2 linked regions of the Mesorhizobium onobrychidis genome follow. The protein of the gene in region 1 interacts with the protein of each later gene in a pairwise test. Links are inferred from orthologs where the notes say so. Each region holds a gene or a part of one and is shown in the gene's direction. Other genes may lie near its edges.

Region 1 (11,361 bases):
ACCGTATCCGCTTCGGATTGCGGTTACAGAGAGTAAGAAACCGTGATTTGGAGACTTCCTGCTGGACCACTATCTTCGCCCCGATCAATTTCGGTTTGCTGGGATTCGGGGAAGTGGCCCTGCCTGCCGATCAAAGAGCCGCGCCCTTGGGCTAATGAAGCGGACGTAGGCAGTATGGGCTATGGGGTTTGTTTTGCACGACTATCAGACGGCACTTAAATCGCGTGTGACGCTGACCGGCACCGGCGTTCACAGCGGCAATTCCGTTACCGTTCATTTCCTGCCGGCAGACGCTGATACGGGTGTCGTGTTCCAGCTTTCGAATGGAAGCGAAGACCGGGAGTTCCGTGCGCTCGTTTCCGAGGTCGGCGCCACCGATCTCTGCACTATGCTCGGCGATCCGGCAGGCGAGCATATCGCCACCGTCGAACACCTGATGGCCACCCTTTTCGGGCTCGGCATCGACAATGTCGTCATCGAGATCGACGGCCATGAGGTTCCGATCCTTGACGGCAGCGCCGTGGCGTTCGTGGAGGCCATCGACCAGGCGGGCATCGAGACGCTGCCGGTCAAGCGCCGCTATATCCGGGTGGTCAAGCCGGTTCGGATCGAGAACGGTGCCTCCTGGGCGGAGTTTAGGCCCTATGACAGCACGCGCTTCGAAATCGAGATCGATTTCGAAAGCCCTGCGATCGGCCGTCAGCTTTTCGCATCCGACATGAACGCCGACATTTTCCGCCGCGATATCGCGCGGGCCCGTACCTTTGGTTTCATGAAGGACGTCGAGCGGCTGTGGGCAGCCGGCTATGCTCTTGGCGCCTCGCTGGAAAACTCCCTGGTGATCGGCGACGACAACCGTGTGATCAACATGGGAGGCTTGCGCTATCCCAACGAGTTCGTGCGCCACAAGACGATGGACGCCATGGGCGATCTGGCGCTGGCCGGCGCCCGGTTCATTGGCTGCTTCCGTTCCTATCGCGGCGGCCACAGGCTGAATGCGGCAGCGCTGCGCCGCCTTTTGTCGGACCGTTCGGCGTTCGAGATCGTCGAGACGACACGCCGCGAGCGCGGTCGTACCGCCGAGATGAGCGCCGTCTATGCGCCTGTCTACGCGCCCTGGATGATCTGATTCTTAACGTTTTTCGGGTTTTATGGCTGCCGGCCGGTGTTGCATGAATGCATCATTGGCCGGCGAAATCACGCAAGTGTGCAGGCTGCGCCAGGCCGCCACAAAAATGTGCGATTGGCCGGAGATAGCGTTGCCGGGCACGGCGATTATGGTTATGCCTGCTGCCGACGACTGAAATGACGCCGAAAGGGCGGAATCCAATCATGTTCTTCAAGCGAATTGGTCAATCGAAAGCGCCGCATCGGGCTGTTTTCCTGGCGCTTTCGGTGGTTGTTCCACCGCTGTTCCTGTCGGCCTGCATGTCGTCCGAGAAGGATGTCGACCTGTCGACCTATGTCGAGCAGACCGAGCCGGCCGACGTTCTCTACAATCAGGGTCTCGCCAATCTGAATGCCGGGCGCCTGCAGGAGGCGAGCCGCAAATTCAGTGCCGTCGACCGCCAGCATCCCTATTCCGAATACGCCCGTAAATCGATGGTGATGGGCGCCTTTGCCGACTATCGCCAGGGCAACTATACCGAGGCGATCGGTTCGGCCAAGCGCTATCTCACGCTTTATCCGTCGACCGACGACGCGGCCTATGCCCAGTACATCATCGGGCTCAGCTATTACCGGCAAATCAGGGATGTCACCCAGGACCAGAAGGAAGCGCGTCAGACCGTGCAGACGATGCAGGATCTGGTGACGCGCTGGCCCGATTCCGAATATGTCGATGACGCCAAGGAAAAGATCCGCTTCGCCAACGACCAGCTCGCCGGCAAGGAGATGCAGATCGGCCGCTACTATCTCGAGCGCCGTGAATATATCGCCGCCGTCAAGCGGTTCCGGGCCGTGGTGGAGACCTATTCCAACACGCGTCATGTCGAGGAAGCGCTCGCGCGCCTCACCGAAACCTATTATGCGATGGGGCTGACATCGGAAGCCCAGACTGCCGCGGCTGTGCTCGGCACCAACTATCCCGACAGCGTGTGGTACAAGGATTCCTACAAGCTCCTGCAGACTGGTGGGCTCGAGCCGCGCGAGAATGCCGGCTCGTGGATCGCCAAGGCCGGGAAGCTGATCACCGGCGCCTGAGCGGCGCGCCACCATGCTTTCCAGACTGTCGATCCGCGATATCGTTCTGATCGAGAAGCTGGACATCGATTTCTCGTCCGGTCTTTCGGTGCTGACCGGCGAAACCGGCGCCGGAAAATCCATCCTGCTCGACGCGCTGTCGCTGGCGCTTGGCGCCCGCGGTGACGCTTCGCTGGTGCGGCATGGCGCGGCACAGGGCCAGGTCATCGCCGTGTTCGACGTGCCGCGCAACCATCCTGCCCGCATGCTGCTTGCCGACAACGCCATCGAGGACGATGGCGACATCATTCTGCGTCGCGTGCAGACGGCGGACGGCCGTACCCGCGTCTTCGTCAACGACCAGCCTTCCAGCGTGACACTGATGCGCGACGTCGGTCACGCGCTGGTTGAGATCCATGGCCAGCATGACGAGCGTGCCCTGATCGATCCCGGCGCCCATCGCGAATTGCTCGACAGTTTTGGCGGTCATCTCGGCGCTGTGGGGGCGACCGCCGAAGCATGGCGGTACTGGCGGGCCTGCGAGCAGGAATTTTCGCGGCACCGCGCCAAGGTGGAAGCGGCGGCCCGCGAGGCCGACTATCTGCGCGCCGCGGTCGCCGAATTGACGAAGCTCGACCCCCAACCCGGCGAGGAAGCCGACCTTGCCGAATTGCGCGCCTCGATGATGCGGGCGGAAAAGATCGCCTCGGAAATCCACGACGCGCAGGATGTGCTCTCAGGCCCGTCCTCGCCCTTGCCGCAACTCGCCAGCCTGTTGCGGCGGCTGCAGCGCAAGGTGACCGAGGCGCCCGGCCTGCTCGACGACGTGGTCAAATCGCTCGATGAGGCGATGCTGTCGCTCGACGCGGCGCAATCGGGCGTAGAAGCGGCACTTCGCGCCACCGAATACGATCCGCGGCGGCTGGAACAAGCCGAGGAGCGGCTGTTTTCGCTGCGCGCCGCCTCACGCAAGCACAGTGTGGCGGCCGACGATCTGGCGCAATTGCGCGACACGATGGCCGCCGACCTTGCCGATCTCGACGCCGGCGAGGAGCGCCTGCACGGGCTGGAGAAGCAGGCCGCCGCGGCGCGTGAGACCTATGACATTGCCGCGGCACAGCTTTCGTCGCTTCGCCATGCGGCGGCGGTCGGATTGACCAAGACGGTGATGGCCGAATTGCCGGCACTGAAGCTCGAACGGGCCGCGTTCATCGTCGAGATGGCAAGTGAGGCCGAGAGCCGCATGGAAGACGGCATCGATCAGGTCGAGTTCTGGGTTCGCACCAATCCCGGCACAAGACCGGGCCCGATGATGAAAGTCGCCTCCGGCGGCGAACTTTCGCGGTTCCTGCTGGCGCTGAAGGTGGCGCTGGCCGACCGCGGCTCGGCGCCGACCTTGGTCTTCGATGAAATCGACACCGGCGTTGGCGGCGCGGTGGCGGATGCTATCGGCCAAAGGCTGGCGCGGCTGTCGAAACGCGTGCAGGTGCTTTCGGTTACGCACGCGCCGCAAGTGGCGGCACGCGCGGCGACGCATTTCCTGATCTCCAAATCCGGCGGCGCCGATCGCGTCGCCACCGGCATCGCCGAGATGGACCGGGCGGCGCGCCAGGAAGAGATCGCACGGATGTTGGCCGGGGCGACGATCACCGACGAGGCACGCGCAGCGGCCGAGCGGCTGCTTCGCGAAAACACCGCCGCATAGCGGAGCTCACGCTCGGCGTTATGGATCGAGTCAGGATGTGGCTCCATCCTGCTGTTCAGGAATGATTTTCTCGTACCCGCTCTCTCCCTCATGGGAGAATCCTGTTCTATTGTGTCGCGCCACCGGGAAGGGAGCAATGCATGGCCGAAAAACCAGTTGATTCGCTCAGCGAAAGCGAAGCCGCAAGCGAGCTAAAGCGGCTGGCGGCGGAGATCGCCGAGCACGACCGGCGCTACCACACCGAGGACGCACCGATTATAACGGACGCGGAATATGACGCGCTAACGCAGCGCAACCTCGCCATCGAACAGCGCTTCCCCGCTTTGGTGCTAGAGGATTCGCCATCGCGCCGAGTGGGCGCGCCACCGGCGGAAGGCTTTGCCAAGGTGCGCCATGCGGTGCCGATGCTCAGTCTTGCCAAGGCCTATACCGACCAGGATGTCACCGACTTCATCGAACGCGGCCGGCGTTTCTTTAACCGCGACAAGGATCTGGACATTGCGTTCACGGCTGAGCCGAAGATCGACGGGCTATCGGCTTCGCTGCGTTATGAAGGCGGTGTGTTCGTGCAGGGAGCAACGCGCGGTGACGGCGCCGTCGGGGAGGACATCACCGCCAATCTTAGGACAATCGCCGACATCCCCAAGCACCTGAAAGGCTCGGGCTGGCCTGATGTGATCGAGATACGGGGTGAGGTCTATATGACCTATGCGGAATTCGAGGCTTTGAAGGAACGGTCGGCGGCGGTTGGCGGCCAGGACTATGTCAATCCGCGCAATACGGCGGCCGGATCCCTGCGTCAGAAGGATCCGTCCGTTACCGCCAGCCGCAACCTCAAGTTCTTAGCCTACGCCTGGGGCTACACGTCAGAGGATCCCGCTCCGACTCAATACGATTCAGTGCAAAAATTCGCTGAGTGGGGTTTCAAGATCAGTCCGCTGATGGTGCGGGCGAAGTCGGTCGACGAACTGGTCGCGCACTATCACCTGATCGAGGCCCAGCGCTCGTCGCTCGGCTACGACATCGACGGCGTCGTCTACAAGGTGGACCAGTTGGAATTGCAGCGCAGATGGGGTTTCGCCACTGGCGAACCACGCTGGGCCATCGCTCATAAATTTCCTGCCGAACAGGCAATGACGACCGTGCTCAGGATCGACATTCAGGTCGGCCGCACCGGCACTCTGGCGCCCGTTGCACGGCTTGCGCCCGTCACGGTTGGCGGCGTGGTGGTCGAAAATGTCACGCTTCACAATGAAGACTACATCAAGGGTCTGGACAGCAACGGCCAGCCAATCCGCGACGGCTGTGACGTGCGTATTGGCGACACAGTCGTCATCCAGCGGGCGGGCGACGTCATTCCGCAGATCGTCAGCGTCGTTATCGACAAGCGCCCGGCTGATGCCGTGCCCTACGAATTCCCGCACACCTGTCCGATCTGTGGCTCACCCGCAACGCGCGAGATCAACGAAAAGACCGGCAAGGAAGATTCCCGCCGACGCTGCACCGGCGAACTGATCTGTCCCGCGCAGGCCGTGGAAGGATTGCGCCACTTCGTGTCACGTGGCGCCATGGATATCGAAGGCCTGGGCGCCGAAAACATAGACCTGTTCTTCAATGCGGGATTGATCAAAACAGCCGCCGATATCTTTACTCTCAGGGATCGCCGTCCCGCCGTGACCAAGACGCTGGCTGAGCGGCGCGAGGAGCAGGCCAGGCAACGCGAGGCCGCATCGGGCAAGACGCGCAAGAATGTGCGCGGTGTCGAGGAACGCAACTACGAAGGTCTCGACAAGCTGTTCGCCGCCATCGACGCTCGCCGCGAACCGGAACTCGATCGCTTTATTTTCGCGCTGGGTATCCGCCATATCGGCGAAACCACGGCCGCTGTACTTGCCCGAACCTTCTCAACCATTGAGGAGTTGATCCGCATCGGCAAGGAGACTGCGGCGGCGGCCGATCCACACACCGTTTTCCCATCGATCAATGGCATCGGCGACACGGTGATAGGTGCGCTTCGCGATTTCTTCGGCAATGAACGCAACGACGACGTGCTTGAAGCCTTGCTCGCGCAGGTCCACCCGAAGCCGTACATTGTGAACGTCTCAGTCGGCAGCGCGGTCGCCGGCAAGACGATCGTGTTTACAGGCACGCTGGAAAAGATGACACGCCCCGAGGCCAAGGCGATGGCTGAACGTCTCGGCGCGAAGGTCGCCGGCTCAGTCTCTGCGAAGACCGATCTCGTGGTGGCAGGCCCAGGCGCCGGTTCCAAGCTGAAGGACGCGACCAAATTCGGCATCGAGGTGGTCGACGAGGACACTTGGTTGCGGCGGATCGGCAAAGGAGCATGATGGCCGCTGCATTTAACGGTTTCGGCCAAAAGGCCATTCCCTTCCTCAAGGCACTCGATTTCCATCAGAGCCGGGAGTGGTTTCTGGAAAACCGCGATCTCTTCCAAAGCGAACTGCGCGACCCGTTCGGCGATCTCGTTGAAACGCTCTCCGAGCGCTTCACGGCAGCGGGGCTGGGTTTGCGCGGCGATCGCAAGAAGTCGCTGTTCCGGATCAATCGCGACGTGCGTTTCGCTAGGGACAAACGACCCTACAACCGGCATTTGTCGGCGATCCTTTCGCCTGACGGCACCAAGATGGAACAGGGCGTGTTCTTCGTCCATATCGGGCTTGAGCGCTGCTTTGCCGGCGTTGCCTGGTGGCAGCCCGGGCCGCCGCTCTTGCTGGCGATGCGCAACGCCGTCGCGACGCGGCCGGGCGAATTCCGGGCGCTCATCAAGGCGCTGAAGAAAAACCGTCTCGAACTCGATGCGGAAGGTTGCATGAAGCGAGCGCCACGCGGCTTCGAGCATGTCACGGAGGCCGATCTCGCGGCGGCCATTCGCAACCGGCATTTTGCCGTCCGGCACGAAATCGACCCGGCGGGAATCCACAGTGCGGCACTGGTCGACGAACTCGTCGATTTCGTCATGCGCGCCAAGCCGCTGCTCGACTGGGGCAGGGCGATCGAAGGCAAGGTCCCGGAGGAGTAGAGGCTAGGGCGATCATTTCCGCTGATCGTTTGGCTCAAGCGAATTGGTGTGACAAGGCAGGCGGCGCTACCTACATACGACCATTCCCGAGGGAGTGGGTCGATGTTAGCGGAAGCAATCTCCGAAAACCGCGCGAAGAGCGATTTCTGGCAAGGCGTGCGGCTCTCGATGCCTGTCGTGGTGGCGTCGGCGCCGTTCGCGCTGCTGTTCGGCGCTATCGCCGTCGACAACGGTTTTTCGGTGCTGGAAGCCTTCCTGATGAGTGCCATGGTTTTCGGTGGCGCCAGCCAGATGGTCGGCATCGAATTGTTCGGGCAGCATGTCGCGCCATGGCTGATCGTGCTGTCGATCTTCGCCGTGAATTTCCGCCATGTGCTTTACTCGGCGGGTATCGGCCGGCGCATCGCACATTGGCCGCTGGTGCAACAGGCAGTCGGCTATTTCATCCTGACCGATCCGCAGTTCGCGGTGGCCGAGCGCAAGGCGGAGGCCGGCGAAACCGTCGGGTTTGCCTGGTATATGGGGCTTGGCCTCCCGGTCTATGTGTTCTGGGTGACCGAAAGCGCGCTTGGCGCGGTGTTCGGCAAGCTCATTCCCGATACACATGCGCTGGGCATCGATTTCCTGCTGCCGATCTATTTTCTCGGACTGGTCATGAGCTTTCGCAAACGGCCGCTGTGGCTGCCGGTGGTCGTCGCCAGCGCTGTTGCCTCCATCATCGCCTACAAGACGGTAGGCTCGCCCTGGCACGTCTCCATTGGCGCCGTGGCCGGCGTGCTGCTCGCGGTCATCCTGCCGCCCCACCACAGTGGTGTGGAGGCGCGGCCATGAGCACCACCTTGTGGATCATCATCGCCGGTGCGATCGCCACCTACCTGACCCGCATCGGCGGGCATCTGGTGATCTCGCGCTTCGAAAATATCCATCCCCGCGTCGAGGCCGGGCTGAACGCCGTGCCGGCTGCGGTGCTGACCACGCTTGTGGCGCCGGCGGCACTCGGTGCCGGGCCGGCGGAATGGGCGGCATTGATCGTCGCCGGGCTGGTCTCGCTGCGCGGCGGGCTTATGGCGATGTTTTTGGCCGGTGCCGCCGTCCTGGTCCTCGCCCGGCAGTTCGCCGGGTAGACGAAACCTGCTACACACGCCTTGCCGAGGATCAAATCTTCTGGTCGTGCGGCAGTGGCGCGGTTGCCTTTTCCAGCCAGGCCAGCGTCTCGCCTTCGAGCATCGGTCCGATCTCGGCCAGCACACGCTGGTGGTATGTGTCGAGCCAATGCAGCTCGTCGCGCGTCAAAAGGTCGGATCGCACCAGCCTGGTGTCGATCGGCGACAGCGTCAGTGTCTCAAAGCTGTGCATGGCGATGTCGCCGCCCTCTATCTGCTCGGCCGGTGTCACCAGAATGAGGTTCTCGATGCGGATGCCGTAAGAGCCTTCCTTGTAGTAGCCCGGCTCGTTGGAGACGATCATGCCTGCCAGCAGCTTTTCGGTGCCGGTCCTTGCGATGCGCTGCGGGCCCTCGTGCACGGCCAGATAGGAGCCGACGCCGTGGCCGGTGCCATGGGCGAAATCGCAACCATGGTTCCACAGAGCCAGACGCGCCACGGCATCGATCTCGGAGCCGCGCGTGCCCGGGGGAAAGCGCAGCATGGAAATGCCGATCATGCCCTTCAGCACCAGCGTGAAGCGTTCGCGCATTTCCTCGGTCGGTGTGCCGATCGGCACGGTGCGGGTGATGTCGGTGGTGCCGTCCTGATACTGTCCGCCCGAATCGAGCAGGAACAACTCGCCAGACTGAAGCTTTCGGCTGGTGGCGCGGGAAACGCGGTAGTGCATGATGGCACCGTTCGGACCGGCGCCCGAGATGGTGTCGAAGGACACATCGCGCAGCGGCATTTGCGTTTCCTCGCCGGTGCTGCGGCGGCACTCCTCAAGCTTGGTGACGACCGCGATCTCGTCGAGCTTGCCGGGTTCCTGGCGGTCGAGCCAGCAAAGCAGCTTGGCCACGGCGGCGCCGTCGCGGCGATGCGCGGCGCGGGCGCCGTTGATCTCGGCCTGGTTCTTCGTCGCGCGTGGGATGCGGGCAGGATCGGGCGCGGCAATGACGGTACCGCCATTGTCCTCGACCAGCATTCTGAGCTTCTCCGCCGCCAGCGCTGGGTCCAGCGCGATTCTTGCGCCGCCCTTGGCTAATCCTGCGATCGCCGCTTCGAATTCACTGGGTTCGTGCAATTCGGCGAGCTGCGTCAGATAGGCCGCGACGGTGCGCGAAAACTTGCGCTGGTCCATGAAAAGGAGGTGCGACCCATCGGCGGCGAGCACGGCGAAGCCGAGCGTCAGCGGCGTGTGCGGCACGTCGCCGCCGCGGATGTCGAAGGCCCAGGCGATGGAGGACGGGTCGGTCAGCACGGCATGGGTGGCGCCGTCCTTGCCGATGGCCTCGGCCAGCCGTGCCAACTTGTCCTTGGCCAGTTCGCCGGCAAAGGCGATCGGATGGAGCTCGACCGGCGCCAGCGGCGGTTGGGGCTGGTCCTTCCAGATGGCGTCGATTGGATTCTTCTCGAGCGGCACCAATGTCGCCCCCGATTTTTCGGCCGAAGCTTTCAGCGCTTTCACGTCGCCGATCGTCTGCAGCCACGGATCGAAGCCAAGCCGCACGCCCTTGCCGAGATTGTCCTTGATCCAGGTGGCGGGCGGATTGTCGACCAGGCTTTCGATCGAAAAGATGTCGAGATCGACCTCCTGGCGCACCTGCAGCGTGTAGCGCCCGTCGACGAACATGAAGGCACGGTCGCCGAGCACGATGGCGACGCCGGCCGAGCCGCTGAAGCCGGTCAGCCATTTTAGCCGCGCCGAGCGGTCGGCGACATATTCGCCCTGATGCTCGTCGGCACGAGGCACGATGAAGCCATCCAGCCCGTTGGCCGCCAGCCATTGACGCAGCAGCGCCACACGCGGCTTGCCGACGGCGGGGTCGCCGGCGGAATCAAAGGTCTGGAACATCATGGCCTCTCCTTGGGTGCTGGCGCGACCGTAGCGCATGACCCCGAAAATCGGAATCGACTTTTGCTACGCTGGCCGCCGGCCGGATTCGATCCAGCAGGGCGATCGCTTCAGCTCTGCGCTGCCCCTCATTGCCCTGCCGGGCATTTCTCCCCGTATAGTGACGGGGAGAAAAACACCTTCGCGAACGATTTCGCCAATCTCCAGTGTTGCGGAAAGGGTGCCGAGGTTGCGGTCGGCCCCTTCTCCCCGTCACTAACGGGGAGAAGGTCCCGGCAGGGCGATGAGGGGCGGCGCCGCCATCGACAGTGGTCATCTACGTGCGCTTTTTCGCATGGACGACATGCAGAATCAGCGATTTTAAAAGAGGTCAACAGAGTTTACCTTTTTGGCGTGGAGGAACGGTTCTTATTGCCCTGCAAAGGAGACCATCATGTCCACGATTTCAGCCAGACGCGGATTTTTCAGAAGCGCTGTGAATGCTCTCATCGAAGCGCGCCAGCGCGAAGCGAGCCGCTATGTGAGCGGCGTTCTGCTTGGCTTTGACGACGAAACGCTGAAAGCGAACGGCTACGATCGCGAAGAACTGAAGAAGGCCGCAAGGTCGCGCTATGTCTGAGCGAATTTGCGTCACCGCTTGAGGTAGATCGTCACCCAGCCCTCGCGATGCAACGTCCTGACATGGCGGAACTGCTGGCCGACATAGGCCGAGACCACCGCGTCGCGTTGCCGGTCGAGGATTCCTGACAGCACGATCGAGCCGCCCAGGGCGATATGCCCGGCCATTTCGGGCGCCAGCCGCATAAGCGGCCGCGCCAGTATGTTGGCGACGATAAGGTCGAAAGGGCCGCGCGCTGCAAAGATCGGATGGTGGAAGCCCGGTGCCGTCACCGTTTCGACGAGCGCCTTGACGTGGTTGAGCCGCGCATTGGCGGCGGCGACTTTTGTGGCGACCGGATCGATGTCGGTCGCCAGCACCGGGATATGGGCGAGCTTGGCCAGCGCGATGGCCAGCACCGCACTGCCGGTGCCGAGGTCGAGCGCGTTGCGCGGGCGCTCGCGCCGCACGACCTGTTCCAGCATTTCAAGGCAGCCGGCGGTGGTGCCGTGATGGCCGGTGCCGAAGGCGAGGCCCGCCTCGATCTCGATGGCGAGTTCGCCGCTGTGGCGCTTCCTGCGGTCATGCGCGCCGTGAACAAAGAAACGGCCGGCGCGCACTGGCTTCAGTCCCTCCAGCGAACGCGTCACCCAGTCGATGTCAGGCACGGGCTCGCGCGCAATCGGCCTCGACAAGGCAAGCCCGGCAAGGATCTCTTTCACGCGAGCCTCGACGGCGTCGACATCGCCGTCGGCATAGAGCGACACTTCCTGGATGTCGCGATCCTCATCGACTTCGAGGATGGCAATCGGCAGGCCCTCGTCCTCGAAGGCCGTT
Region 2 (11,585 bases), 2.3 Mb from region 1 along the record:
TGGCTTGACCACGGCCAAGATTCTTTATCACTTTCCCGATCACCCGCATCTGCTGCAGAGCTTCATCTGGCAGGACTACGACATCGCCCCGAAATTTCCGGTGCTGATCCGGTTCATCGAGTTCTGGCAGACCAAGCTCGATGGCCCGCTGCATTCGGTGAGCTATACGCACCAGAAGCTGATCGCGCCCAATGAGTGGCACAAGGTCGACGGCGAGTTCGTGCTGCATTAGGCAACGGCGCAGGACGTTTGACGGGCTGCTTGCGTGACGGATCGCATGCCTTGGCAATTGGCGGAAGCGTCCATCGCTTCGTCATCCTGGGGCGGAGCAAGGAGCGAAGCGACGCGGCGCAGACCCCAGGATCCATGCCGTAACTTCAAAGCGCCGCTGCGGCGCCGAATTCTGCTCCGCTGCACTCTGCGGCCAAGGCTATGGCATGGATCCCAGGGTCTCCGCGACGGAGCTTCGCTCCTGCTTCGCCCAGGGATGACGAAGTTGGGGAGGCCTCGGCCAATCCCGAATGTTCATGATGGTCGCCCGAAACGAATGATCGCCTCCGGTCAGACCGCAGGCGGGCTGAGCCGGGCGAAGGCTTCCTGCCGGCGATAGGGGAAATACGGATAGGGTGCGGTGACTTCGCTTGCCGCGTCGAGCTTCTTCATCTGATCGGATGTCAATGACCAACCGACGGCACCGAGGTTCTGGCGCAGCTGCTCCTCGTTGCGCGCGCCGATGATGACGGAGGCGACGGTCGGCCGCTGCAGCAACCAGTTGATGGCGATCTGTGGCACGGTCTTGCCGGTTTCGTTGGCGACAGCGTCGAGCGCGTCGACAACCCTGTAGAGCTGTTCGTCCTCGACCGGCGGCCCGAAGCCTGCGGTGTCGTGCAACCGGCTTTTTTCCGGCAGTGGCTCGCCGCGGCGGATCTTGCCGGTCAGGCGGCCCCAGCCGAGCGGGCTCCACACCAGCGCGCCAACGCCCTGGTCGAGGCCGAGCGGCATCAGTTCCCATTCATAGTCGCGCCCGACCAGCGAGTAATAGACCTGATGGGCAACGTAGCGCGGGTAGCCGTGCTTGTCCGCCAGACCGAGCGATTTCATCACTTGCCAGCCGGAAAAGTTGGAGACGCCGACATAGCGCAGCTTGCCGGCGCGCACGAGACTGTCCAGCGTCGACAGCACCTCCTCGATCGGCGTTGCGGCGTCGAAAGCGTGCAGTTGCAGCAGGTCGATGTAGTCGGTGCCGAGCCGCTTCAGTGCGCCCTCGACGGCCTTGATGAGACGCGAACGGGAGGAGCCGGCATCGTTTGGTCCGTCGCCCGTCGGCAGCGAGGTCTTGGTCGAGATCAGCACGGCATCGCGGCGGCCCTTGATCGCCGCGCCGAGCACCTCTTCGGAGGCGCCGTTCGAATAGACGTCGGCGGTATCGAACAGGTTGACGCCGGCCTCAAGGCAGATGTCGACCAGCCGCCGCGCTTCCGTCGCATCGCTGTTGCCCCAGGCGCCGAACAGCGGGCCGGAACCGCCGAAGGTGCCGGCGCCGAACGAGAGCGCCGGGACCTTCAGGCCCGAGGCGCCAAGACGTCGATAATCCATCTTTTTCTCCTGTGATGTCTAAAAGGGTTCGTCGGGTTGCTACGAGCAGGCGGTTGCCGGTTCACCGAGCGTCGGGCTGCGCATGACCCCGAAAATCGCAATCGATTTTCGGAAAGGATCATGCGCAAAATCAAAGTGCTACAGCGTCCTTTGCGCGTCCAAGAGGACGCGCGGCACTGTAGTCGAGGCGAAGCGCCAGTGCGGCGACGCCGAGCGCCGAAAGCGGCAGCAAGGCGGCGACCCAGGTGATGGCGCCAAGGCCGGGACCATGGGCGATGACCACGCCGCCAAGCCAGGCGCCGGCGGCATTGCCGAGATTGAAGGCGGCGATGTTGAAGGACGAGGCCAGGCTCTGGCCGGCGCCTTGCGCCTTTTCCAGCACCCACATCTGCAACGGCGCCACTGTGGCGAAGGCGGCGGCGCCGAGCAGGCCGACATAGATGACTGCCATCGTCTGGCCGTGCAGGGCAAAGGTCATCGTGCCGAGCACCAGCGCCAGCACGACAAGACTGCCGAGAACCGAAGGCACCAGCCAGCGGTCGGCGAACTTGCCGCCGAGCAGATTGCCGGCGATGAGGCCGCCGCCGAAGACAAGCAGGATCGGCGACACGGCTGCTGCTTGGAAACCGGTGGTCTCGGTCAGCAAGGGGGCGATGTAGGTGAAGACGGCGAAGACGCCGGCATAGCCAAGCACGGTGGTGGCGAAGCCAAGCAGAACCGGAGCGCGGCCGAGCACGGCGAGATCGCCGCGCAAGTCGCTCTTTTCTAGCGCCGCCTGGCTGCGCGGCACCAGCAGCAGAATGATGGCGAAGGCGACGATGCCGACCAGCGTTACCGCCCAGAAGGTCGCGCGCCAGCCGAAGGCCTGGCCGAGCCAGGTGCCGAAGGGAACGCCGAGGATGTTGGCGATGGTCAGTCCGGTGAACATCAGGGCGATCGCCGAGGCCTTCTTGTTGGGCGCCACCAGCCCGGTCGCAACGACCGACCCAACGCCGAAGAAGGTGCCGTGGGCAAAGGCGGTGAGCACGCGGGCACCCATCAGCGTCCAGTAGTCGGGGGCCAGCGCACAGGCGAGGTTGCCCAGCGTGAAGATCGCCATCAGCGTCAGAAGCACGGCCTTGCGTGGCCAGCGGCCGGTGGCGATCGTCAGCAGCGGCGCGCCGATGACGACGCCCAGCGCATAGCCTGAAATCAACTGGCCGGCAGCCGAGATCGAGACGCCGAGATCGGTGCTGACGTCGAGCAGCAGGCCCATGATGACGAATTCGGTGACACCGATGCCGAAGGCACCGGCGGCGAGGGCATAAAGAGCAAGAGGCATGGCGGTTCCCACTTCAATGACGGCCAGTTTTGACGACGGGACGTCGTGTCCTCCCACGCCCCGACCCGGAGATCGTGTCGCGATGTGCTGTGAACCAGCCTTGCGTCGGGCACACTGTCTGTGAAATAGATTCACGAATGGCGAGACCCGACATCAATCGCTCCGGCGAGATCGAAGTGTTTGTCCGCGTCGTCGAGGCGGGCAGCTTTTCGGCCGCCGCTCGTGCGCTGCGGATGACGCCGTCCGCGGTGAGCAAGCTGATCGCGCGGCTGGAAGCCCGTCTTGGCGCGCGGCTGGTCAGCCGCTCGACACGCAAGCTGCAACTGACCCCGGAGGGGGCGGCTTTCTACGACAGCGGCGTGCGCATCCTGGCCGAGATGGCGGCAGCCGAGCGCGAGGCGGCGGCGGGTGCCGCCCCGCGCGGCCGGCTGCGCGTCAACAGCTACGTGCCGTTCGGGCAGCACCGGCTGATCCCGCTCTTGCCGCGCTTCCTCGATCGCTATCCGGAAATCACCATCGATCTGGTTTTGACCGATCATGTCATCGACCTGATGGAGGAGCGCGCCGATGTTGCCATCCGCGCCGGGCCGCTCGGCGAATCACGGTTGGTGGCGCGCAAACTAGGACAGAGCCGGGTGGTCGTCGTCGCCGCGCCGTCCTACCTCAGGACGCATGGCACGCCCCGAACGCCGGCCGATCTCGATCATCACAACCGGATGGGTTTCTGCTTCGTGCGCCATGTCGACGGCTGGCCATTCGTCGACGTGGCCGGCAAGGCCCTCATCGTCCCGATCACCGGAAATGCGCTGGTCAGCGATGGCGAGGCGATGCGGCTGATGGCGCTCTCCGGAGCGGGCATCGCCCGGCTGGCGCGCTGGCATGTGGAGCCGGACATCGCCGCCGGGCGACTGGCACCGCTTCTGGAGGACTTCAACCCAAGCGACGAGGAGCTCACCCACGCCGTCTATGTCGGCCAGGGCAAGCATTTGCCGGCTCGGGTGCGGGCTTTTCTCGACTTTTTGGTCGAGACGGTCCGGCTGACCTGAGCCCAAAAAAGATCGGGAGCCTGCCGGCTCCCGAACATCAATCGAAGATCGAATTACCTTTTCGGTGCAAAGGGCGCCGGACGCCGGCCAGCCGCTTGGCGCTCGATCATCCAGCCCGGATATTCGGGGGGCAGCGCGCTGATTTCGTCGAGACGAGCAAGATCGTCGCTATCGAGCGTCAACTCGGTGGCGGCAAGGTTCTGTTCGAGCTGCTCCATGCGGCTGGCGCCGACGATCACGCTCATCACGAAGGGCTTTGCCAGCACATAGCCGAGTGCCACCGTAGCGACGCTGACGCCATGCTTGGCGGCGATCTCGCGCATGACGGCAACCGCCGCCCAGGCGCGGTCTTCATTGACCGGCGGGAAATTGAAGCTGGCGCGACGGCCCTCGCCATTGCCGGGCGCGCCGGGTCCGTATTTGCCGGAGAGCAGACCGCCCGCCATCGGCGACCAAACCATCAGCCCAAGCTTCTCCTCGTTGAGCAGCGGAACGATCTCGCGCTCCAGATCACGGCCGGCGATCGAATAGTAGGACTGGACCGTCTCAAAACGGGCGAAGCCCTTGCGTTCGGCGATGCCCAATGCCTTGGCGATGCGCCAGGCCGCCCAGTTCGAAACGCCGATATAGCGGACCTTGCCGCTGACAACCAGATCGTCGAGCGCCCTGAGTGTCTCATCAATCGGCGTCACTGTGTCGGTGCCGTGAAGCTGATAGAGATCGATATGGTCGAGCTGCAGCCGCTTGAGACTGCCCTCGACCGAGTCCATGATGTGGCCGCGCGAGGAGCCGCGCTGGTTCGGGCCGTCGCCCATGGCGCCATGGACTTTGGTGGCGATGATCACATCTTGCCGCTTGACGCCGAGATTCCTCAGCGACTGGCCAAGAAGCCGTTCCGATGCGCCGAAGGAATAGACGTCCGCCGTGTCGAAGAAATTGACGCCGGCGGCGAGCGAACGCTCGACGATCCTGTCGACGCCATCCTGGTCGAGGCTGGCGATCAGGCCCCATTGGGCGTTTTCGCCGGCGGCGCCGAAGGTCATAGTGCCGAGGCAAAGTTCGGAGACGAACATCCCCGTGTTTCCAAGTTGATTATAGCGCATGGTGCGGCTCCGGAAATTTGGTGGCGAGATCTACCAAATAGGAACGGTACGTTTCGTTTCAACCCGCTGGCATAGCGGACTTGCGCTTCTGGACAAAATTTGCCGCTAACGGCTGCCGAAAATCGCCGAGCCGACCCTGACGCTGGTTGCGCCGAAGGCGATGGCCGTCTCGTAATCGCCGGACATGCCCATGGAGAGCTTTTCGACGCCGGCCTCCGTCCTGAGCTTTTCCAGCAGCGCGAAATGCGGACCGGGATTCTCGTCGGCCGGCGGAATGCACATCAGACCTTCGATGGCGAGACCATGGACGTCGCGGCAGCGGGTGACGAAGGCGACGGCCTCGCGCGGTTCGATGCCGGCCTTTTGTGGTTCCGAGCCGGTGTTGACCTGGACGTAGAGCCGTGGTGACCGGCCCTGTCTGGCGATTTCCTTGGCCAGTTCGGCGGCGATCTTGTCGCGATCGACCGTCTCGATAACGTCGAACAGCGCGACCGCTTCCTTCGTCTTGTTGGATTGCAGCGGGCCGATCAGATGCAGCTCGATGTCGGGGAAGTGCTCTTTCAGCGCCGGCCATTTGGCTTGTGCTTCCTGGACGCGGTTCTCGCCGAAGATACAGTGGCCGGCCTCGATGACCGGGCGGATATCGGCGGCGTCGAAGGTCTTCGAGACCGCGACCAGCGTCACCGCGCCGGCTTTCCGTCCCGCCTCGCCCTCGGCGGCTGCGATCTTAGCCTTAGCCGTGAAAAACTGTTCGACGGCGCTCGCCATGCCTATATCCTGACTCTGGTTTTTGTCCTGGCCGGGGCGTCGCAGTTGACGGGTCCGGCAATCCATGGTGAACACCGCGACGACATTTCCTGAGCCGCCGGGCATGTCCGGCTGTTCGCGCATGCTTTTAAGTGAAAAACACCCGATGGCAACCGAACGATACAATCCGCGCGCGTCAGAGCCCAAATGGCAGAAGGCCTGGGACGCCAAGAAGCTGTTCGAGGCTGATAACGACGACCCGCGTCCAAAATACTATGTGCTCGAGATGTTCCCTTATCCGTCGGGGCGCATCCATATCGGCCATACCCGCAACTACACGATGGGCGACGTGGTGGCGCGCTACAAGCGAGCCAAGGGTTTCAACGTGCTGCACCCGATGGGCTGGGATGCCTTCGGCATGCCGGCCGAGAACGCGGCGATGCAGAACAAGGTCCATCCCAAGGACTGGACCTATCAGAACATCGCCGCCATGCGCGAGCAGCTCAAGGTCATGGGCCTGTCGCTCGACTGGGCACGCGAATTCGCCACCTGCGATGTCGACTACTACCACCGCCAGCAGATGCTGTTCCTCGATTTCGTCGAGAAGGGGCTGGTGACGCGCAAATCCTCCAAGGTCAACTGGGATCCGGAGGACATGACGGTGCTTGCCAACGAGCAGGTCATCGACGGACGCGGCTGGCGCTCGGGCGCGCTGGTCGAACAGCGCGAGCTGACGCAGTGGTTCTTCAAGATCACCGACTATGCGCAGGATCTGCTGGACTCGCTCGAAGGCCTCGACGAATGGCCGGAAAAAGTGAAGCTGATGCAGGCGAACTGGATCGGCCGTTCGGAAGGCCTGCTGATCCGCTGGCCGCTGGCCACTACTGGCAAGGTGATCGACGGCGAAGATGAGCTGGAAGTCTACACGACGCGGCCCGACACCATCTTCGGCGCCTCCTTCATGGCGGTCGCCGCCGACCACCCGCTGGCTAAAAAGGCCGCCGAGGACAATCCAGCGCTGGCAAAGTTCATCGATGAAGTCCATCACATGGGCACTTCGGTGGCCGCACTGGAGACGGCCGAGAAGAAGGGCTTCGATACCGGCATCCGTGTCGTCCATCCGTTCGACGAGGCGTGGACGCTGCCTGTCTACGTCGCCAATTTCGTGCTGATGGAGTACGGCACCGGCGCCATCTTCGGCTGCCCGTCCGGTGACCAGCGCGACCTCGACTTCGCTAACAGATACGGCCTGCCGGTCATTCCGGTGGTGATGCCGGAAGGCGAGAACCAAGGAAACTTCCAGATCATCGACGAGGCCTATGTCGGCGACGGCGTGATGATCAATTCGCGCTTCCTCGACGGCATGAAGCCTGATCAGGCGTTCGACGAGGTGGCGAAGCTGCTGGAACAAAAGACCATCGGTAATCGGCCGATGGCCGAGCGCAAGGTCAACTTCCGCCTGCGCGACTGGGGCATTTCGCGCCAGCGCTACTGGGGCTGTCCGATCCCAATGATCCACTGCGAAGATTGCGGCGTGGTGCCGGTGCCGAAGGCGGACCTGCCGGTCAAGCTGCCGGACGATATCGAGTTCGACCGGCCGGGCAATCCGCTCGATCGCCATCCGACATGGCGGCATGTCAAATGTCCGCAATGCGGCAAAGATGCACGCCGCGAAACCGACACGATGGACACGTTCGTCGATTCGTCCTGGTATTTCGCGCGCTTTACCGCGCCCTGGGCGAACGACCCGACCAATCCCAAGGCAGCTACCGAATGGCTGCCGGTCGACCAGTATATAGGCGGCATCGAGCACGCCATTCTGCACCTGCTCTATTCGCGCTTCTTCACCCGCGCCATGCGCGAGACCGGCCATGTCGATCTCGCCGAGCCGTTCAGGGGTCTGTTCACGCAAGGCATGGTGGTGCACGAGACCTATCGGATCGGCAGTGGCTCGAACAGCCGCTGGCTTGCGCCCAGCGAGGTGCGGCTGGAGGATGTCGACGGCAAGCGCCGCGCCATCGAAATCGCGACCGGCGAAGAGGCGGTGATCGGCCCGCTCGAAAAAATGTCGAAATCGAAGAAGAACACGGTGAGCCCGGAAGAGATCACCGACGGCTACGGCGCCGACACCGCGCGCTGGTTCATGCTGTCGGACTCGCCGCCCGAGCGTGACGTCGAATGGACCGACGAGGGCGCTGCCGGCGCGCACCGCTTCGTCCAGCGCATCTGGCGCCTGGTGTCGACGGCTGCCGAATCGCTCGCCGGAATCCAGCCGGCAGCGGCGAAGGAGGGCGAGGCAGGGACTGTTTCCAAGGCCGCGCACAAGGCGTTGAAATCGGTCGGCGAGGATATCGAAAAGCTCGCCTTCAACCGCGCCATCGCCCGCATCTACGAGCTCGCCAACGCGCTCACCACGCCGCTCAACGAGGCGGCCGAAGGCAAGGCCGATCCGGCGCTCAAGGCTGCCTGCCGGCAAGCCGTCGACATCCTCGTGCATCTGATTGCGCCGGTCATGCCGCATCTGGCCGAGGAATGCTGGCAGACGCTCGGCGGTACCGATCTGGTCGCCGAACGGCCCTGGCCTGTCTATGATCCGTCGCTTGTCGTCGACAGCGAGATCGTGCTGCCGGTCCAGGTCAACGGCAAGAAGCGCGGCGATTTGACAATTGCCCGCGACGCGGACCAAGGTGCCGTCGAAAAAGCGGTTCTGGCTCTCGACTTCGTGCAGAAAGCGCTCGAAGGTAAGGCACCGCGCAAGGTGATCATCGTCCCGCAGAGGATCGTCAATGTCGTTGCCTGATCCGAGGAAGACAGAAGTGACGCATTTGCTGTGCCGTACCGCCCTGTATGGCCTGATCGCTTCGGTTGCGCTGGTTTCGGCCTGCACGGTGCGCCCGCTCTATTCGAGCGCGCCGCTGTCGGCCGGTTCACAAGTTGGGGCTGCCGCCGAACTCGGGTCCATTTCGGTCAAGCCGGTCAACACCCGCTACGCCCAGCAGGTCCGCAACAATCTGATCTTCGCGCTCGGCCAGGGTGCGGGCGAGCCGGCTTCGCCCGCCTATTCGCTCGATCTCGGCGTTACCGAGCTTGTTGAATCCGCTGCAACCGTGCAGGTCTCGACCGATGACGACGAGCCAACTGCGGGCACGGTGACACTGACCGCGAACTATGTGCTGACCGACGCCAAGACCGGCACGACCATCGCCACCGGCAGGCGCTCGATAGCGTCGTCCTTCGACAGGCCCCGTCAGGAATTTGCCTCCTACCGGGCGCAAATCGACGCCGAGAACCGCGCGGCGCGTGAACTGGCGGATCTGCTGCGCCTGTCGATCGCCCAGAATCTTGTCAAGCACGGCAAGACGGTGGCGGGTTAAAACTTTTCGGCCTTGATCGAGACGTTCCGGCTACCGCCGAGGTCTAGTTGCTCGCAAAAAAAAGGCCGATTTCTCGGCCTTTTTACGGGAACGCGGCGTCTTAATTTCAGCCGACCTTCTGGATTTCAGCCGATCTTCTGGCCGGTCTTGGCCCAGTCGGCGAGGAACTGCTCCAGGCCCTTGTCGGTCAGCGGGTGCTTGACCAGCGCCTTCAGCGTCGCCGGCGGGGCGGTGATGACGTCGGCGCCGATCAGTGCGGCCTGCTTGACGTGGTTCACCGTGCGCACCGAGGCGGTCAGGATCTCGGTCTGGAAATCATAATTGTCGTAGATGGTGCGGATATCGGCAATCAGCTCCATGCCGTCCCAGCCGCTGTCGTCGATGCGGCCGACGAAGGGCGAGATGAAGGAGGCGCCGGCCTTGGCGGCGAGCAGCGCCTGGGTCGCCGAGAAGCACAGCGTGACATTCACCATGCGGCCGTCCGACCGGATGTCCTTGCAGGCCCTCAGGCCGTCCAGCGTCAGCGGCACCTTGATGCAGACATTGTCGGCGATCCTGGCCAGGATCTTGGCCTCCGCCATCATGTCCTTGTATTCGGTGGCGACGACTTCGGCCGAGACCGGACCCTTGACGATCTCGCAGATCTCTCTGGTGACGTCGGCGATCTTGCCGCCGGATTTGAGGATCAGCGAGGGATTGGTGGTGACGCCGTCGAGCAGCCCCAAATCGTTCAGCTCACGGATTTCCTTGACATCGGCGGTGTCGACAAAAAATTTCATGACGGTCTCCTGAAGATTTTTTCATGTGCATGTCACACACATTTTGGGTCGGACTTTGATCTAGACGAAAGTCGGGGCAAGGTCACGCCTCATGATCGAAGATTCGCCCTTTGTCGCAGCCGCGCCAGTGCTGGTGCCGATGCCCGCCGAGCGGCCCTACACCTATGCCGTGCCCGCCGGCATGCGCGTGGTGCCGGGCTCGATCGTGCGCGTGCCGCTCGGTCCGCGCCAGGTTGCCGGCATCGTCTGGGACGGCGTTGTCGAAAAGGTCGATGCCAAGAAACTGCGCCCGATCGAGCAGGTCTTCGACTGCCCGCCAATCGACCGCGCTATGCGCCGCTTCGTCGACTGGATCGCGCAATACACGCTGTCGCCGCCCGGCATGGTGGCGCGCATGCTGCTGCGGGCGCCGGAGGCCTTCGACCCGGAACCGTGGATCGAAGGGCTGCAACGCACCTTCGCCAACCCCGACCGGATGACGGGCGCGAGGATGCGCGTGCTGGAAACAGCCGAAGGCGGGCTCGCCTGGACGCGGTCCGGGCTGGCGCATGCGGCCGGCGTCTCGTCGACCGTCATCGATGGGTTGAAGGCGCAAGGCGTGTTCGAGACCGTCATGATCCCGCCGCGACCGGTGGTCGCAGCACCCGATCCGAATTACGCCCAGCCTTCGCTGATGCCGGACCAGAGCGATGCGGCCGGGATGCTGCGCACCAATGTCGCGGCCGGCGTATTCGGCGTCACGCTGCTCGACGGGGTGACTGGATCAGGCAAGACGGAGGTCTATTTCGAGGCGGTGGCGGCGGCGCTCGACCGCGGCAGGCAGGTGCTGATCCTGCTGCCGGAGATCGCGCTGACCCACGCCTTCCTCGAGCGCTTCCAGGAACGGTTCGGCGCCAAGCCGGCGGAATGGCATTCGGATCTGCCGCCAAGGATGCGCGAGCGTGTCTGGCGGCAGCTAGCGGAAGGTGGCGTGCGCGTCGTTGCCGGCGCGCGTTCGGCGCTGTTCCTGCCGTTCAGGGAACTCGGGCTGATCGTCGTCGACGAGGAGCATGACCCCGCCTACAAACAGGAAGACCGCGTCTTCTACAATGCCCGCGACATGGCGGTGGTGCGTGGCCATATCGGCGGCTTTCCGGTGGTGCTCGCCTCGGCGACGCCGTCGGTCGAAAGCCGGGTCAATGCGAGCCAAGGCCGCTACAGCAGGGCGGTGCTTTCGGCGCGCTTTGCCGAGGCGGCGCTTCCCGACCTGAAGACGATCGACATGCGCCGCGCCCCGCCGGCGCGCGGCGGCTTTCTGTCGCCGGTGCTGCTTGGCCATATGCGGCAGACGCTGGAGAAACGCGAACAATGCTTGCTGTTCCTCAACCGACGCGGCTATGCGCCGCTGACGCTGTGCCGGGTCTGCGGCCATCGCTTCGGCTGCCCCGTCTGCTCGGCCTGGCTGGTCGAACATCGCTTTCGCGGCCAGCTCGTCTGCCACCATTGCGGACACAATGAGCGACGGCCCGAGGCCTGCCCGGAATGCGGCACGCTCGACCATCTGGTCGCCTGCGGGCCGGGCGTCGAGCGCATCGCCGAAGAGGTCGTCGCGCATTTCCCAGACGCCCGAACCATCGTGC

Evidence for each region.
Region 2: the proteins of ligA (region 1) and leuS interact in binary tests that used the Escherichia coli proteins (3 or more experiments, as listed by UniProt). The link is inferred for Mesorhizobium onobrychidis from one-to-one orthologs.

What each region holds. Positions count from the first base shown.
Region 1 is NZ_CP062229.1:3,428,581-3,439,941, forward strand. Bases 3,675-6,630 are described here. They hold ligA (NAD-dependent DNA ligase LigA), read left to right. Parts: upstream 3,675-4,026; coding sequence 4,027-6,234; downstream 6,235-6,630. Other genes in these bases: recN (DNA repair protein RecN), read left to right, coding at 3,675-3,886; IHQ72_RS17050 (DUF2461 domain-containing protein), read left to right, coding at 6,234-6,630. In the rest of the region: lpxC (UDP-3-O-acyl-N-acetylglucosamine deacetylase), read left to right, coding at 182-1,129; IHQ72_RS17035 (outer membrane protein assembly factor BamD), read left to right, coding at 1,333-2,202; more of recN, read left to right, coding at 2,216-3,674; more of IHQ72_RS17050, read left to right, coding at 6,631-6,926; IHQ72_RS17055 (AzlC family ABC transporter permease), read left to right, coding at 7,029-7,757; IHQ72_RS17060 (AzlD family protein), read left to right, coding at 7,754-8,050; IHQ72_RS17065 (aminopeptidase P family protein), read right to left, coding at 8,082-9,926; IHQ72_RS17070 (hypothetical protein), read left to right, coding at 10,360-10,545; IHQ72_RS17075 (50S ribosomal protein L11 methyltransferase), read right to left, coding at 10,557-11,361. UniProt on the Escherichia coli protein: DNA ligase that catalyzes the formation of phosphodiester linkages between 5'-phosphoryl and 3'-hydroxyl groups in double-stranded DNA using NAD as a coenzyme and as the energy source for the reaction.
Region 2 is NZ_CP062229.1:1,125,372-1,136,956, forward strand. Bases 5,634-8,813 are described here. They hold leuS (leucine--tRNA ligase), read left to right. Parts: upstream 5,634-5,979; coding sequence 5,980-8,613; downstream 8,614-8,813. Other genes in these bases: IHQ72_RS05405 (YggS family pyridoxal phosphate-dependent enzyme), read right to left, coding at 5,634-5,834; lptE (LPS assembly lipoprotein LptE), read left to right, coding at 8,600-8,813. In the rest of the region: IHQ72_RS05380 (usg protein), read left to right, coding at 1-232; IHQ72_RS05385 (aldo/keto reductase), read right to left, coding at 562-1,596; IHQ72_RS05390 (MFS transporter), read right to left, coding at 1,727-2,917; IHQ72_RS05395 (LysR family transcriptional regulator), read left to right, coding at 3,055-3,963; IHQ72_RS05400 (aldo/keto reductase), read right to left, coding at 4,017-5,066; more of IHQ72_RS05405, read right to left, coding at 5,172-5,633; more of lptE, read left to right, coding at 8,814-9,187; fsa (fructose-6-phosphate aldolase), read right to left, coding at 9,313-9,966; IHQ72_RS05425 (primosomal protein N'), read left to right, coding at 10,058-11,585.